Linked DNA regions of Hahella chejuensis KCTC 2396. The protein of the gene in region 1 interacts with the protein of each later gene in a pairwise test. Links are inferred from orthologs where the notes say so. Each region holds a gene or a part of one and is shown on either strand. Other genes may lie near its edges.

Evidence for each region.
Region 2: the proteins of ligA (region 1) and leuS interact in binary tests that used the Escherichia coli proteins (3 or more experiments, as listed by UniProt). The link is inferred for Hahella chejuensis KCTC 2396 from one-to-one orthologs.

What each region holds. Positions count from the first base shown.
Region 1 is NC_007645.1:4,856,058-4,863,991, forward strand. What follows is about bases 2,769-5,755. They hold ligA (NAD-dependent DNA ligase LigA), read right to left. Parts: upstream 5,295-5,755; coding sequence 3,243-5,294; downstream 2,769-3,242. Other genes in these bases: HCH_RS21200 (hypothetical protein), read right to left, coding at 2,769-2,998; zipA (cell division protein ZipA), read right to left, coding at 5,473-5,755. Also shown: HCH_RS21195 (CBS domain-containing protein), read left to right, coding at 1-300; more of HCH_RS21200, read right to left, coding at 314-2,768; more of zipA, read right to left, coding at 5,756-6,831; chromosome segregation protein SMC, read right to left, coding at 6,953-7,934. UniProt on the Escherichia coli protein: DNA ligase that catalyzes the formation of phosphodiester linkages between 5'-phosphoryl and 3'-hydroxyl groups in double-stranded DNA using NAD as a coenzyme and as the energy source for the reaction.
Region 2 is NC_007645.1:5,490,268-5,495,293, forward strand. Bases 1,774-4,952 are described here. They hold leuS (leucine--tRNA ligase), read left to right. Parts: upstream 1,774-2,159; coding sequence 2,160-4,745; downstream 4,746-4,952. Other genes in these bases: HCH_RS24045 (zinc ribbon-containing protein), read right to left, coding at 1,774-1,909; lptE (LPS assembly lipoprotein LptE), read left to right, coding at 4,750-4,952. Also shown: lnt (apolipoprotein N-acyltransferase), read left to right, coding at 1-1,340; more of HCH_RS24045, read right to left, coding at 1,337-1,773; more of lptE, read left to right, coding at 4,953-5,026.

The DNA.
Region 1 (7,934 bases):
CACGAGCATAAAATAAGGCACCTGCCAGTGCGGGACGATCAGGAAGTGGTGGGCTTTCTGGTTGAGCGCGAGTTGCTGCAGGCGAAACTGGAGCAGCCCGAGGCGACGCTGGCCGACTTGTGCGCCCCCTACCTGATGGTGGGCGACGATGCGGATTTGCGCCGGGTCTCCCTGGTTTTGGTGGAAAGGGATCTGGACGGCGCCCTGGTGCGCAACGTCCAGGGCGAAGTCATTGGGGTACTGACCGCCACGGATATCCTGAAGGCCATCGCCCATTTCGAAGTGGAGGCCTGGGCTTAACCCAGGCCGACCATCAACAGTCTCCGTTAGGGTCCGCCCGACAGGCGGCGTTCAAGTCCACGCCATCAACGACTGAGAGAGGTTTCAGCGTCACTTTTACGCCGCTGTCAGTCTGGGCCTCTTCCACCGAAATCAACTTAGCGCTGCCGAATGTCGCCAGGTTGGAGAGTTTTTCGTTGCCCGCCGCGCCCTGCTGGAACCGCCAGATATTCTTCAGCTTGGTCACCTGCTCGCCTTCGCCCGGCTCCTCCCCTTCATCCAGCACTTCTTCTTTCACCACGTCATAGCGCGCCAACCAGCCATCCTCGCCGCCCTGAGCCGCGCCGGCGTCAAAAATGTCCCCCGCCGTCACGCCGGACACATACACCTCATCGCCCAGCGACTTAACGTCCAGCACAGAGTCCGCCGCAGCGCCGCCGATTTGAGCGTAGGCCGTAATTTCACTGGCGTTTTGATGGTAGGCGAGGTAGCCGTCCTGGCCGCCGCGGTTACGCTCCCCACTGACCAGTACGCCATTGGTGTAGCCTGCGGAGACAAAGCCTTTGCTGACAGTGCTGACATCCAGCGCCGCATCGTCATAGCTGGAGCCGATTTGCGCCACACGACGCGGGTCGCCGTCATCGTTGTAGGACACAATGACAGCGTCATAACCGCCAAGACTGGAGCCGTTATCCTCCACCGCTCCGTCGCTGAAGCCGATGACATTATGATTGGAGGAGGATTCCGGCGACGCTCCCAGCAACACATCATCGCCGGAAGAGCCGAAGGTCTTGGCGAACATAAGCGCGCCGTTCTTATCAAACTTGATCAACATGGCGTCGCGGCGCCCGGAGTTTTCTCCTTCACCGACCAGGCCCGACGTGGCGCCGACCACCAGCACCTCCTGACTGAGGTCGACAGACAGCGCGCCGGGCTCGTCATCCCAGACGCTGCCGATCTGCTTGGCCCACTGTAATTCGAAGGCGCCGACATTGTTAATGCGCTGATACTTCTGCACCACCACGTCTTTACCGCCCAGGTCGCTTTCCTGCAGCGGCTCCACTGGGGGCGCGAACAAACCGCCCACTTCCAGTAGCGCGTATATATCTTGAGTGATCTCATCCTCATTGGCCGGATTGATCCTCTCATACAACCAGATATCTTTGATGCGTACGGCATAGGTCGCCGCTTCCAGCTTAATGCTCTGATGCAAAGCGCCAAAGCGGTCATAGATCATGATGTCAGAATTAGCCAGCTTGCCTGCTTCTTCGCCATTCACCCGGGCGAGAAACAATTCCGACTGCGATCCCGAAATCGCCTCTGCGACGCTCGCCCCGCTGTTGAGCGGCAACTCCACCGCGTTCAACCACTGGTTAACGTAGACGGCCAGGGGCTCTTCGCTGGGATTCACCGTGCCGCTGCGCCGCCAATTGAAGGTGACTTTCTCATCCCGCAACGTGGCGTCGCCATTCGCCGTCGCCTGCAGTTTGACGGTTTTACTGGTTTCGCCCGCTTCGAAAGGCACGCTGACGCCGTCCGTAATCAGGCTGCCCACCCCGCCTTCTCCGGTGTAAAGACTCAAGTCAGCATCAGCGCCTTCAAACTCGCCGTCGCTATTGTCCGCATCCACGACAAACTCCGCATAAACGGTCTGTTCCGGCGCCTTGTCCAGGGTCACTTCCACATTCAGGTAGTGACCTTCGGACACGGATGCTTTGGAGACCTTAAAGCTGGCGACAGGTTCGTTGTCAGTGATAGAGATGGTAGTGTTGACCGGATCAGCGAACTCCAGCAGCCCACCCTCGTAGTGAGTGATCGACACCGCGATATTCTCGGTCTTTTCCGCATCGCGATCGTCGTTGATAAACACCGGAACATGACAATAGCGCACGCCCGGATCATAGGTCAGAAAGCCGTCCGCGACCGAGATGACCTGCCCGTCTTTTCTCGCCGTCTCAATAAGAAAGTCGCTTCCCGGCGTCGCGCCGTCGCCAGAGCCGCTGGTCAGAGAGTAGCGCAGTATGACGCGCTGAACCGAGGGCTGCTCCAGAAATACCGGTAAGTAATGGAGTTTGGGGCGCACCGCCAGCGAATCATCCTGCTGACGCTCTTCAAAGAAGGCGATATCTTCTTCAGAAAAAAGCGGCGTCCCCTCCGCGTCCGTAAAGCACAGTGGAATCACTTCCTTTTCTTCGCCCTCGTCTTCCTGGCCGTTATTGTTGGCGTCGATCAACTTCGAGGGACGCTCGCCAATGGCGTTCTCCGCCACCGTCAGCGCCTCAGACTCATAGGTATTGGTGTCGACGAACAAGGAAAAGCGGGTCTCCCCTACGCTGGAGCCATCGGACACTGTCAGCGAGACTTCCTGCGCCTCGCCGGGGGTCAGCGCGTCTTCAGCCGTTCCGCCTCCGTTAACGCCGGGAATGCCGCGCATGATAACGCCTTTGCGGAAGGTATTGTCGACATACTCCAGGGCCAGCCAGCGCGGCTGGTTAGTCATGGAGAAATCCACCAGACCATCGCCGCCGTCCACACCGAACTCATAAGTGTATTCAACGCCCAGATAAGCGGTTCCCGGCGGTTTTCCCAAAATTCGGATGGCTTCGGGCGGCGCTGTATCGCTGCCGCAGGAGGCGAGTAGTAAAGAAGTGATAACCAGCGCAGGCGTTTTCAGCGCCAACTTAACTCCGCTGCGCTGGGCCAGACCCAGGTGACCCATAGATGTGCATTCCACGCTTTATTATTCAAGTTTTACAAAATCTTATAAAACTTTGTTTTTTGTAACCACAGCAGGGGGCCAGAAACCCAACCGGGATCACACTGCCGCCCTTTTATTTCTTAATCAGGCAGACAAATAGCTTCCTTCCACCTGTCTGAAAACAATAGGTTCTGCGCCTGGCAGCCTCTGGAATGCAAAACGGCCGCTGAAGCGGCCGTTGCTGGGAACAAAAGGATCAGTGCAATCAGGCTTCGCCGCCCAAATGCGCCTGATGCTCTTCCAATAGTTGCTTGAATGCGTCTTCATCCAGCACTTTCACACCGAGGTCCTGCGCCTTGGTAAGTTTGGAGCCCGCTTTCTCTCCCGCCACCACAAAACCGGTTTTGGCGGACACGCTGCCGGACACCTTGGCGCCGAGACGGGTTAATAAATCCTTCGCCTCGTCGCGGCTGTAATCCGCAAGGACGCCGGTAACCACCGCGGTCTGGCCGGATAGCGGCAGCGTCTCCGTGCTGCGTACGACCACTTCAGGCCAGCTCACGCCCTGATTCAACAGCGCATCAATCGTTTCAAGATTGTGCTCCTGTTGAAAGAAGGAACGAATATGGCCTGCGCTGATAGGACCGATATCCGGCGCCTCCACCAAGTCCTCTTCAGTGGCCTGCTTCAGCAGATCAAGGGTTGGGAAGTGTTGCGCCAGCACCTTGGCCGTGGCTTCTCCTACCTCCCGGATGCCCAAAGCGTAGATAAAGCGGGCGAATGTCGTCTGTTTGGAAGCCTCAATAGCGTTAATCAGGTTTTGCGCAGACTTTTCGCCCATGCGCTCCAGTCCCGCCACATCAGGCGCTTTCAGCGAATACAGACTGGCGGGAGAGTCGATTAACTCTTTCTCCACCAGCAGCTCGACCAGTCGGTCGCCCAGACCGTCGATATCCATAGCTTTGCGGGATGCAAAATGCTTGATCGCCTCTTTCCGCTGCGCGGAGCAATAGAGTCCGCCGGAGCAACGCGCCACCGCTTCGCCCTCCAGTTGCAGCACGTCAGAGCCGCAAACCGGACAGTGCTCGGGACGATCAACCGGAACGGCGTTTTCCGGGCGACGGTCCTGCACCACACTGACAACCTGGGGAATGACATCCCCCGCGCGGCGAATGATCACCGTATCGCCAATATGCACATCCAGGCGACGAATCTCATCCATATTGTGCAGGGTGGCGTTGCTGACCGTAACGCCGCCCACGAATACCGGCTTTAAGCGCGCCACCGGCGTCACGGCGCCGGTTCTGCCAACCTGGAAATCCACCGCCAGCAGCTCAGTCATTTCCTCATGGGCGGGGAACTTATGCGCGATCGCCCAACGCGGAGCCCTCGATACGAATCCCAGCTCCTGCTGCAGATCTATGCGATTAACCTTGAACACAACGCCATCAATTTCGTACGGCAATTGGTCACGAACGCTCATGATATGGCGGTAGTAATCCAGGCACTCCTGCGCCCCTGACGCCAACTTCATCTGGCTGTTGATCTTCAGCCCCCACTGCTGCAGTTGCGTGAGAATATCGTGTTGCGTCCCCGGCAATTCCCCTTCGAAATAGCCTACGCTGTAGCAACACATTTCCAACGCCCGCTTGGCGGTGATGCGCGGATCAAGCTGGCGCAGACTTCCCGCCGCGGCGTTGCGCGGGTTGACGAACGTTTTTTCGCCTTTCGCCGCCGCGTCTTTGTTTATGGCGTCGAAGGCGGCCTTGGGCAGATAAATTTCACCGCGCACTTCCAATTCTGCGGGATACCCTTCTCCACGTAATTTAAGCGGAATATTCTTTACCGTCTTAACATTCGCGGTAATGTCTTCACCCGCGGAGCCATCCCCGCGAGTCACACCACGCACCAAATATCCATCGCGATACAACAGACTGATAGCGATGCCGTCCAGTTTCGGTTCGCAACAGTAGTCGATGCGCGCGTCTTCCGCTTCCTTGAGGCGCTCCCGCACACGGCGATCGAAGTCCAGCAGATCCTGCTCTTCAAACGCATTGTCCAAAGACAGCATGGGCAGGCGATGAGATACAGTCTCGAAGCCTTCCGCAGGCGCTGCGCCCACCCGTTGGGTCGGCGAGTCCGGCGTGATCGTTTGCGGGAACTCCGCCTCGATTTCGCGCAGCCGACGCATTAAACGGTCGTATTCCGCATCGGGAATCGAGGGATCATCCAGAGTGTAATAACGGTAATTATGATCGTTGATGGTTTCGCGAAGCGTATTCAGCTCTTCCTGAATGGCGGCAGGGACTTCCGACATGAGTTCATTCTTCCGAGGCAGATTATTGAATAATTATCAGACGACTCCGCCGCACGGAAACTCCAACGCGGCGGTATATCTAAGTCTTTGATTCGGATTAAAGTATAGCGAATATAACGACAATATTGTTCGTTACAGGCCCATACTCCGGGACATACCCGGAAGCGGAGCCCCGGGTTTATACCCGGGACGACAGCATGCGACGCTCAAACTCCCTGACGCGTTGACGGCAGTGTTCAATAGTCTGCGCCGTCATAACGCTGCGATTTTCATCCTTAAGTTCGCCGCCCAGATTACGCACCAGGCATTGCGCGGTTTCCACCATGTAGTCGAAGGCGCGCATACTATTATCCGGCCCAGGCAGGCGCACAAAGAAACAGACGCCGGGAAAGCGCTGCGTCGCCATGTCCTGACCGAATACGCCCGGTTCTCTGGCGTTCGCCATGCTGAACTGGACAGGGCCTTCATCAAAGTCATGCTCATATCGATGAAAGATCGCCATGTCGCCCAATTGCATACCGCAGGCTTCAACCAGATTGCGCAACGCAGCGCCATCAAAGCCCTCTTCATCCTTGCTCAGCACATTGATAACCAGAATCTCTTGAAGCGTCTTCGGCTGCTTACCTGCCGGAGCGGTTCGACTCACCTTCTCTTCCCGGGTTTTCGGCGCATCTTCACTACGCTGGGAACTGGCGTTGAGTCCAGCCTGCTGCTGGATCGCACTGATTTTCTTCAGAAACTTGTCTTTAAACGCAAGCATAGGTTCATGTTGGGATTCCTCATGGGAGACCGGCCTGTCTATCGGCTCCGCATGCAGGTCCTCTTCCTTTTCAACTTCATCCTGTGGCTCTTCCTGCTCGAACTCCACCTCAGGCTCTGGCTCATGTTCGTGCAGACTGTCGTACCCGCCCTGATATCCCTGCACGCGGAAATTATCCCGCTTCAGAAACTCTTTATAGGGGCTGTCTCCGTAGCGCCCGTCGTCATCCGCTTCTGCGTCCTCTTCGACAAACTCTTCTTCATATTGTTCATCCCTAACCTGCTCGAAGCGTTGATAAGGTGAGAAGTTTTCCTGCTCTTCCGGCAGGCGCTCTTCCCTCTCGCCCTCTTCGACGAACTCCGGCTCTCTTCTTCCATAGCCCTGGTTGGACATGGATGCTTCCAACGCCTCATCCACTTCCAGAATCGGCGGCTCCGCCATGTCCTGGTCGTAATGCTCCTCGTCCTGCTGACGCTCTCTTTCTTTAAGCTTCTCGCAGGGTTTGAAGGTAGGTTTGTATTTGACTTCCTTAATCGGCCGAGTGTAGTTCTGCTCCGCAGCTGGCTTGCCATCTTTGATCACCCTGAAGCCACTGCTTGGCAGCTCCGGGTTAAAATCATCATCGATAGGCGTATTTTCGAAGTTGCCTCCCATACCCTGGGAGATTTCCAATGAATCCTTGCGCGCTCTTCTGACTCGGCGAAAACCATCTATAACCACGCCCAGAATTATGAGCAGGCCTATCATGATCAGCCATTCACGCAAACTGATATCCATTAATTTAATATCCCCAACTAAACATCATCATGGTATTCGCCAACCTGATCCCGCCTTTATTTCTTATCGATTGGCGAGTTAATTTATTCAATTCGCCGCTGCTTTACAATGCAGCGCGCCCTTACAACGCAGCCATTGCGGCCGCTTCTTCAACATCCACGGAAACCAGTCTCGACACGCCGGGCTCATGCATGGTGACCCCCATCAAGTGATCCGCCATTTCCATGGCGATCTTGTTGTGGGTAATGTAGATGAACTGCACCTGATCCGACATTTCTTTCACCATTCGAGCATAGCGCCCCACGTTGGCGTCGTCCAATGGCGCGTCCACTTCGTCCAGCATACAGAACGGCGCGGGGTTAAGCTGAAAGATGGAGAAGATCAGCGCAATGGCGGTAAGCGCTTTCTCTCCACCCGACAACAAATGAATGGTGCTGTTTTTCTTGCCTGGAGGCCGCGCCATAATGGCGACACCGGTTTCCAGCAAGTCTTCCCCGGTTAACTCCAGATAGGCGCTGCCGCCGCCAAAGACGCGGGGAAACAAATTCTGCAGACCTTCATTGACCTGGTCGAAGGTTTCCTTGAACTTGTTGCGGGTTTCGCGATCGATTTTGCGAATCGCGTTCTCCAGGGTCTCCAATGCTTCCTGCAAGTCCTCATGCTGACCGTCGAGATAGACTTTACGTTCGGACTGGGCTTCATATTCCTCAATCGCCGCCAGGTTGATAGCGCCGAGACGCTCTACCTTACCAACAATTTGCTCGATGTCCCGTTGCAGCTGTCCTTCGTCCGCATCTTCCGCCAGCAGTCCGATCACATTCTCAAGGTCGTACTGATCCTCCGCCATTTGATCCCGTAAGGCGTTTTTACGGATATCCGTTTCCCGATGCTGCATGCGTAATGATTCAATCCGGCTGCGCATGTTCTGAATCACCATCTCATTACGCTGCCGGGACGATTCATCGCCCTGCATCGACTGCTCCAAATCCGCGAGACGATTACGCTCACGGGTCAGGATGTCCTCTTGTTGCATGCGCAATTCAAGATAGCCTTCCAGGCGCGCCTGCAAAGCGTCATCGGGATTCTGCAAGGTTTGCAGGCTT
Region 2 (5,026 bases), 630 kb from region 1 along the record:
CCTGGGTTTACGTCAGCATCCATGAACACGGAAACGCCAGCGCAGTGCTGGCCTTTATCCTGACCGCCGCCTTTGTCGCGGGCATCGCTTTATTCCCTACGCTGCAATTTGCAATAACCGCCCGCCTGACCCGGAGACGCTTATCACCAAGCTTGGAAGGGCTAATTTTTATCGCTATGTGGGTTTTGTTCGAGTGGGTCAGGTCCTGGCTGCTTACAGGCTTCCCCTGGCTGCTCCTCGGCGTCGCTTTTATTGATGCGCCGTTAGCTGGCTGGGCTCCTGTCTTTGGAGTCTATGGGGTCACGCTCCTGCTACTGTTAACTTGTCACGCGTTAAGCCTAAGTTACCGCAACCGCAAATCTCCCACTGTTCTGGCTTGTAACGCGGCGCTAATTGCGGGGATTTGGGGCGGAGGCGCCTTACTGCAGCAGCTGGAATGGACAACGCCGCGAGGAGACCCCATCCAAGTCAGTATGGTGCAAGCAAACATTGCCCAAGAGGTAAAATGGCTCAGAGAGAATCGCGAGGTTATTACAGAGACCTATCTGACTCTCACCGAGCCGCTATGGGACAGTGACCTGATTATCTGGCCGGAAACCGCTCTCCCTTATTTCAGCAGCCAGGCGGGCCCACTGCTCAAACAGCTGGACAAGCAAGCCACAGAAAACAGCACTGCCTTGATGATGGGCATTCTCAGCGCGGATAGAGGTGAAGACGCCAGGATAAATGTTTACAACAGCTTTATCGCGCTGGGTCAGGGCGAAGGCGCCTACAACAAGCAAAAGCTGGTGCCATTTGGTGAGTATGTACCCTTGGAATCATGGCTGCGCGGGCTCATCGACTTCTTCAATTTGCCTATGTCCAGCATGCAAAAAGGCTCTCCAACACAAGCCCCAATTCGTTTTCGGGACGCAACCCTGATGCCTTTCATCTGCTACGAGGTCGTGTATCCGGATTTCGTTGCAAAGTTGGCGCAACAACCTGAGCTATTAGTGACGGTCAGCAATGATAGTTGGTTCGGCGCCTCTATCGGCCCGCATCAGCATCTACAAATCGCACAGATGAGAGCCCTGGAGAACGACAAGTACATGTTACGCTCCACCAATAACGGCATTACCGCCATCATTGACCCCCATGGCCGCATTGCCTCCCGGGCGCCGCAGTTTCAGGCGACAACCTTAAGTGGAACGGTAGAACTGCGCCAAGGAGCCACCCTCTTCTCACGCCTGGGGTCCTGGCCAATCCTGATCATCGCGACGCTGTTGCTGGCTGGCGCATTACTGCTGGGACGGCGCGAGCAGACTGAGGCTCCCGCCGCCGCTTTGGAACAGGCGGGCTAATCTCCGCCTTCCGAATCTCTCTCTCCTTCAAGCTCCGGCTCATAAGGCCAACGGGACGTAAGCCGTTGAAAATAGATACCCTGGCACCGGTGACAGGCGTCGATATGCGAAGTTTCCACCAAGCAAACCATTTTGCCGCACTGATCACATCTTAGGACACCAGGGCAAGCGACCTCTCCGGCAACATAGGTTCCCGGATCATGGTGTAGTTGATAGTCCAACTTTTCCAAGTCCACCAATGTCTTATCAGCGATAGACAATAACGCGTCGCCGATGCGCTGCTCAATCAGGTCAAGGTCCAGCTTCAGCCACTCGCGCAGCCCCTTGCCGGTCTCTGCGACAAAGTGGTAAAGCTCTTTCATGTCGCGTTTGACGTAGGCTTCCAGAAGATTCCATTCCTCCTTGGTCAGTTTCGCCAGCCCCTGCTCAAACTCGACAGCCTGATCAATCTCCTGCTTAATGGTCTCCCATGTCTTTACTTCAACATCAGCGAGAGATTTCTCAACGCGTTGCAGAATATTGTTGTACGCCTGCACGACATGTTCAGGCGCTTTATCCTCCTGCTTCATACCTTAACCTCCCGGATATGCGAGATCTTGTTTTCAACCCTACTCCAACCCTATCTGTAGTCAACACTATTAGGTTAGAATAAACGGCTTTCATGGCGGAAAGTCCGCCATTAACCCATTGTGTTTACACGCCCCAGCGCCTTGCCGACGCAGAGTCCATCAGTAAGGATTATGTCATGCTTGCAAGCCGACGTTTTTGATCCGGGGCGATAAACCTTAATTAAAGCGATCAGGCGACAAAAGACGACCGATGGAAGAACTGTACCACCCAAAAAAAGTTGAGCAGGAAGCGCAAAAGTTCTGGGAAGAAACCGATGCATTCAAAGTGGACGAGGAGCCAGGCAAAGAGAAGTTCTACTGCCTATCCATGTTCCCCTACCCCAGCGGCAAGCTCCACATGGGCCATGTCCGTAACTACACCATCGGCGACGTCATCTCCCGCTACCAGCGGATGCAGGGTAAGAACGTTCTCCAACCCATGGGCTGGGACGCATTCGGTCTCCCGGCGGAAAACGCAGCGCTGAAAAACAACGTCGCGCCAGCCAAGTGGACTTACGAAAACATCGCTTACATGAAAAACCAGTTGAAGCTGTTGGGCTTCGGTTATGACTGGAATCGCGAGCTGGCCACTTGCCGCCCGGAATACTACAAATGGGAGCAGTGGTTCTTCACCCGTCTTTACGAGAAAGGGCTGGTCTACAAAAAAATGTCCACGGTCAACTGGGACCCCGTGGATGAAACCGTATTGGCCAATGAGCAGGTTATTGACGGTAAAGGCTGGCGCTCCGGCGCGGTTGTGGAGCGTCGCGAAATCCCGCAATGGTTCATTAAAATCACGGATTACGCGGAGCAACTGCTCAATGATCTGGACAAGCTGGAGAATTGGCCCGAACAGGTCAAAACCATGCAGCGCAACTGGATCAACAAGTCAGAAGGGGTCGAGTTTCACTTCAAACTGAAAGATCACGATGGCGATCTGCAGGTATACACCACGCGTCCAGACACGATTATGGGCGTGACTTATGTCGCTATCGCGCCGCAACATCCGTTGGCGCTGGAAGCCGCCGCCAGTAATCCCCAGTTGGCGAAGTTCCTGGATGAGTGCAAAAACACCAAAGTCGCGGAAGCCGACATGGCCACGATGGAAAAGCGCGGCATGGACACCGGGTTCTTTGTCATCCACCCGCTTACAAATGAGCCTGCGCCAATCTGGGTCGCCAATTTCGTCTTGATGGACTACGGTTCAGGCGCTGTCATGTCTGTCCCTGGTCACGATGAGCGCGACCACGAATTTGCGCTGAAATACGGCTTGCCCATCAAGCAGGTTATTTCCGTCATCGACGCCGATGAGGTGGATATTCAGGAAAAAGCCATTACAGAAAAGGGTATCCTGGTCAACTCCGGCGAATTTACCGGCATGACTTCCCAGGAAGCTTTCGATGCGGTCGCTGAAAAACTGACCGCCATGGGAATCGGCGAGAAAAAAATCAACTATCGTCTGCGTGATTGGGGCGTATCCCGTCAGCGTTATTGGGGCGCGCCAATCCCCATGATGACGCAGGAAGATGGAACAGAAGTTCCCGTTCCTTTAGCGGACCTTCCAGTAAGGTTGCCTGAAGACGTGGAAATGGATGGCGTCAAATCCCCCATTAAAGCCGACCCTAACTGGAGCAAACGCAGCTACAACGGCCAGCCCGCCACTCAGGAAACCGACACTTTCGACACCTTCATGGAATCCTCCTGGTATTACGCGCGTTTCTGCTGCCCCAACCTGGAGTCAGCCATGCTGGACCCTGCGGCCGCCAACTACTGGTTGCCTGTAGATTATTACGTAGGCGGCATCGAGCACGCCATTTTGCACCTGCTGTACTCGCGCTTCTTCCACAAATTGTTGCGTGACGAAGGCTTGGTGGACAGTGACGAACCATTCAAGAAGCTGTTGTGCCAGGGTATGGTGATCGCGGAAACCTTCTACCGCGAAGATCCATCCAGCAAGAAAACCTATTTCAATCCCAGGGACGTTCGCGTTGAGCTCGATACCCAAGGCAATTCGCCAAAGGCGTTTCTCATCGAAGATGGTCAGCCTGTTATCATTGGACCCAAGGAGAAAATGTCCAAGTCCAAGAACAACGGCGTTGATCCGCAAGAGCTGATCGACAAGTACGGCGCCGACACCGTTCGACTGTTCACTATGTTTGCGGCCCCGCCCGAGCAATCGTTGGAGTGGTCAGAGTCCGGCGTTGAAGGACAACATCGCTTCCTGCGCCGCCTGTGGAAACTGGTGCATACGCACGTTGAAAAGAAAGGAGCTGCGCCGCTGAATGTGGCCGAGCTGAACGAGACCCAGCGCACACTGCGCCGCAAAACTCATGAAACCATCAAGAAGATGACCGATGAGTTCAATCACCGCATGGCGATCAACACTGGCATCGCTATGGTGATGGAACTGTTGAATGAGTTAAGCCGTTTTGAAGATGACTCCCCCCAAGGTTTGGCGGTTGTGCAGGAGGCGCTTGAAACAGCAGTGCTGGTGTTGGCTCCGATTGTTCCCCACATCAGCCACGGCCTGTGGCGCGAGCTGGGACATGAGGACGTCGTCATGAACGCCCCCTGGCCGCAACTGGATGAAAAAGCGCTGGAGAAAGACAGCATCGAACTGGTCGTTCAGGTGAACGGAAAACTGCGCGCGCGTATTCAGGCGGCGGCAAGCGCCAACAAAGATGAGCTGGAGAAACTGGCGTTCGATGATGAAAACGTTCAACGTTTCATGGAAGACAAAACCGTCGTTAAAGTCATCGTCGTACCAGGAAAACTGGTCAACATCGTGGTGAAGTAAAGCGATGCATATCGGTATCAGACTAATGCTGGCGGGGATTGTCAGCGTTCTCGTCAGCGCCTGCGGCTTTCATTTGCGCGGTCAGATGGAGCTATCCCCTTCCCTCCAGGCGCTCAATCTGAGCTGCCCGGAGGGCGACGCCAGGGTGCTTTGCGGACAAATTCGCGAGCGCCTGCAGAAAGCTTCCGTTCAAGTCAGCGATGGTGGAGCGGATGCACCCACCCTGGCGATAGGCGGCATTGAAAATAGCCGTCGCGCCGTCAGTTTGGACAGCAGCGCCA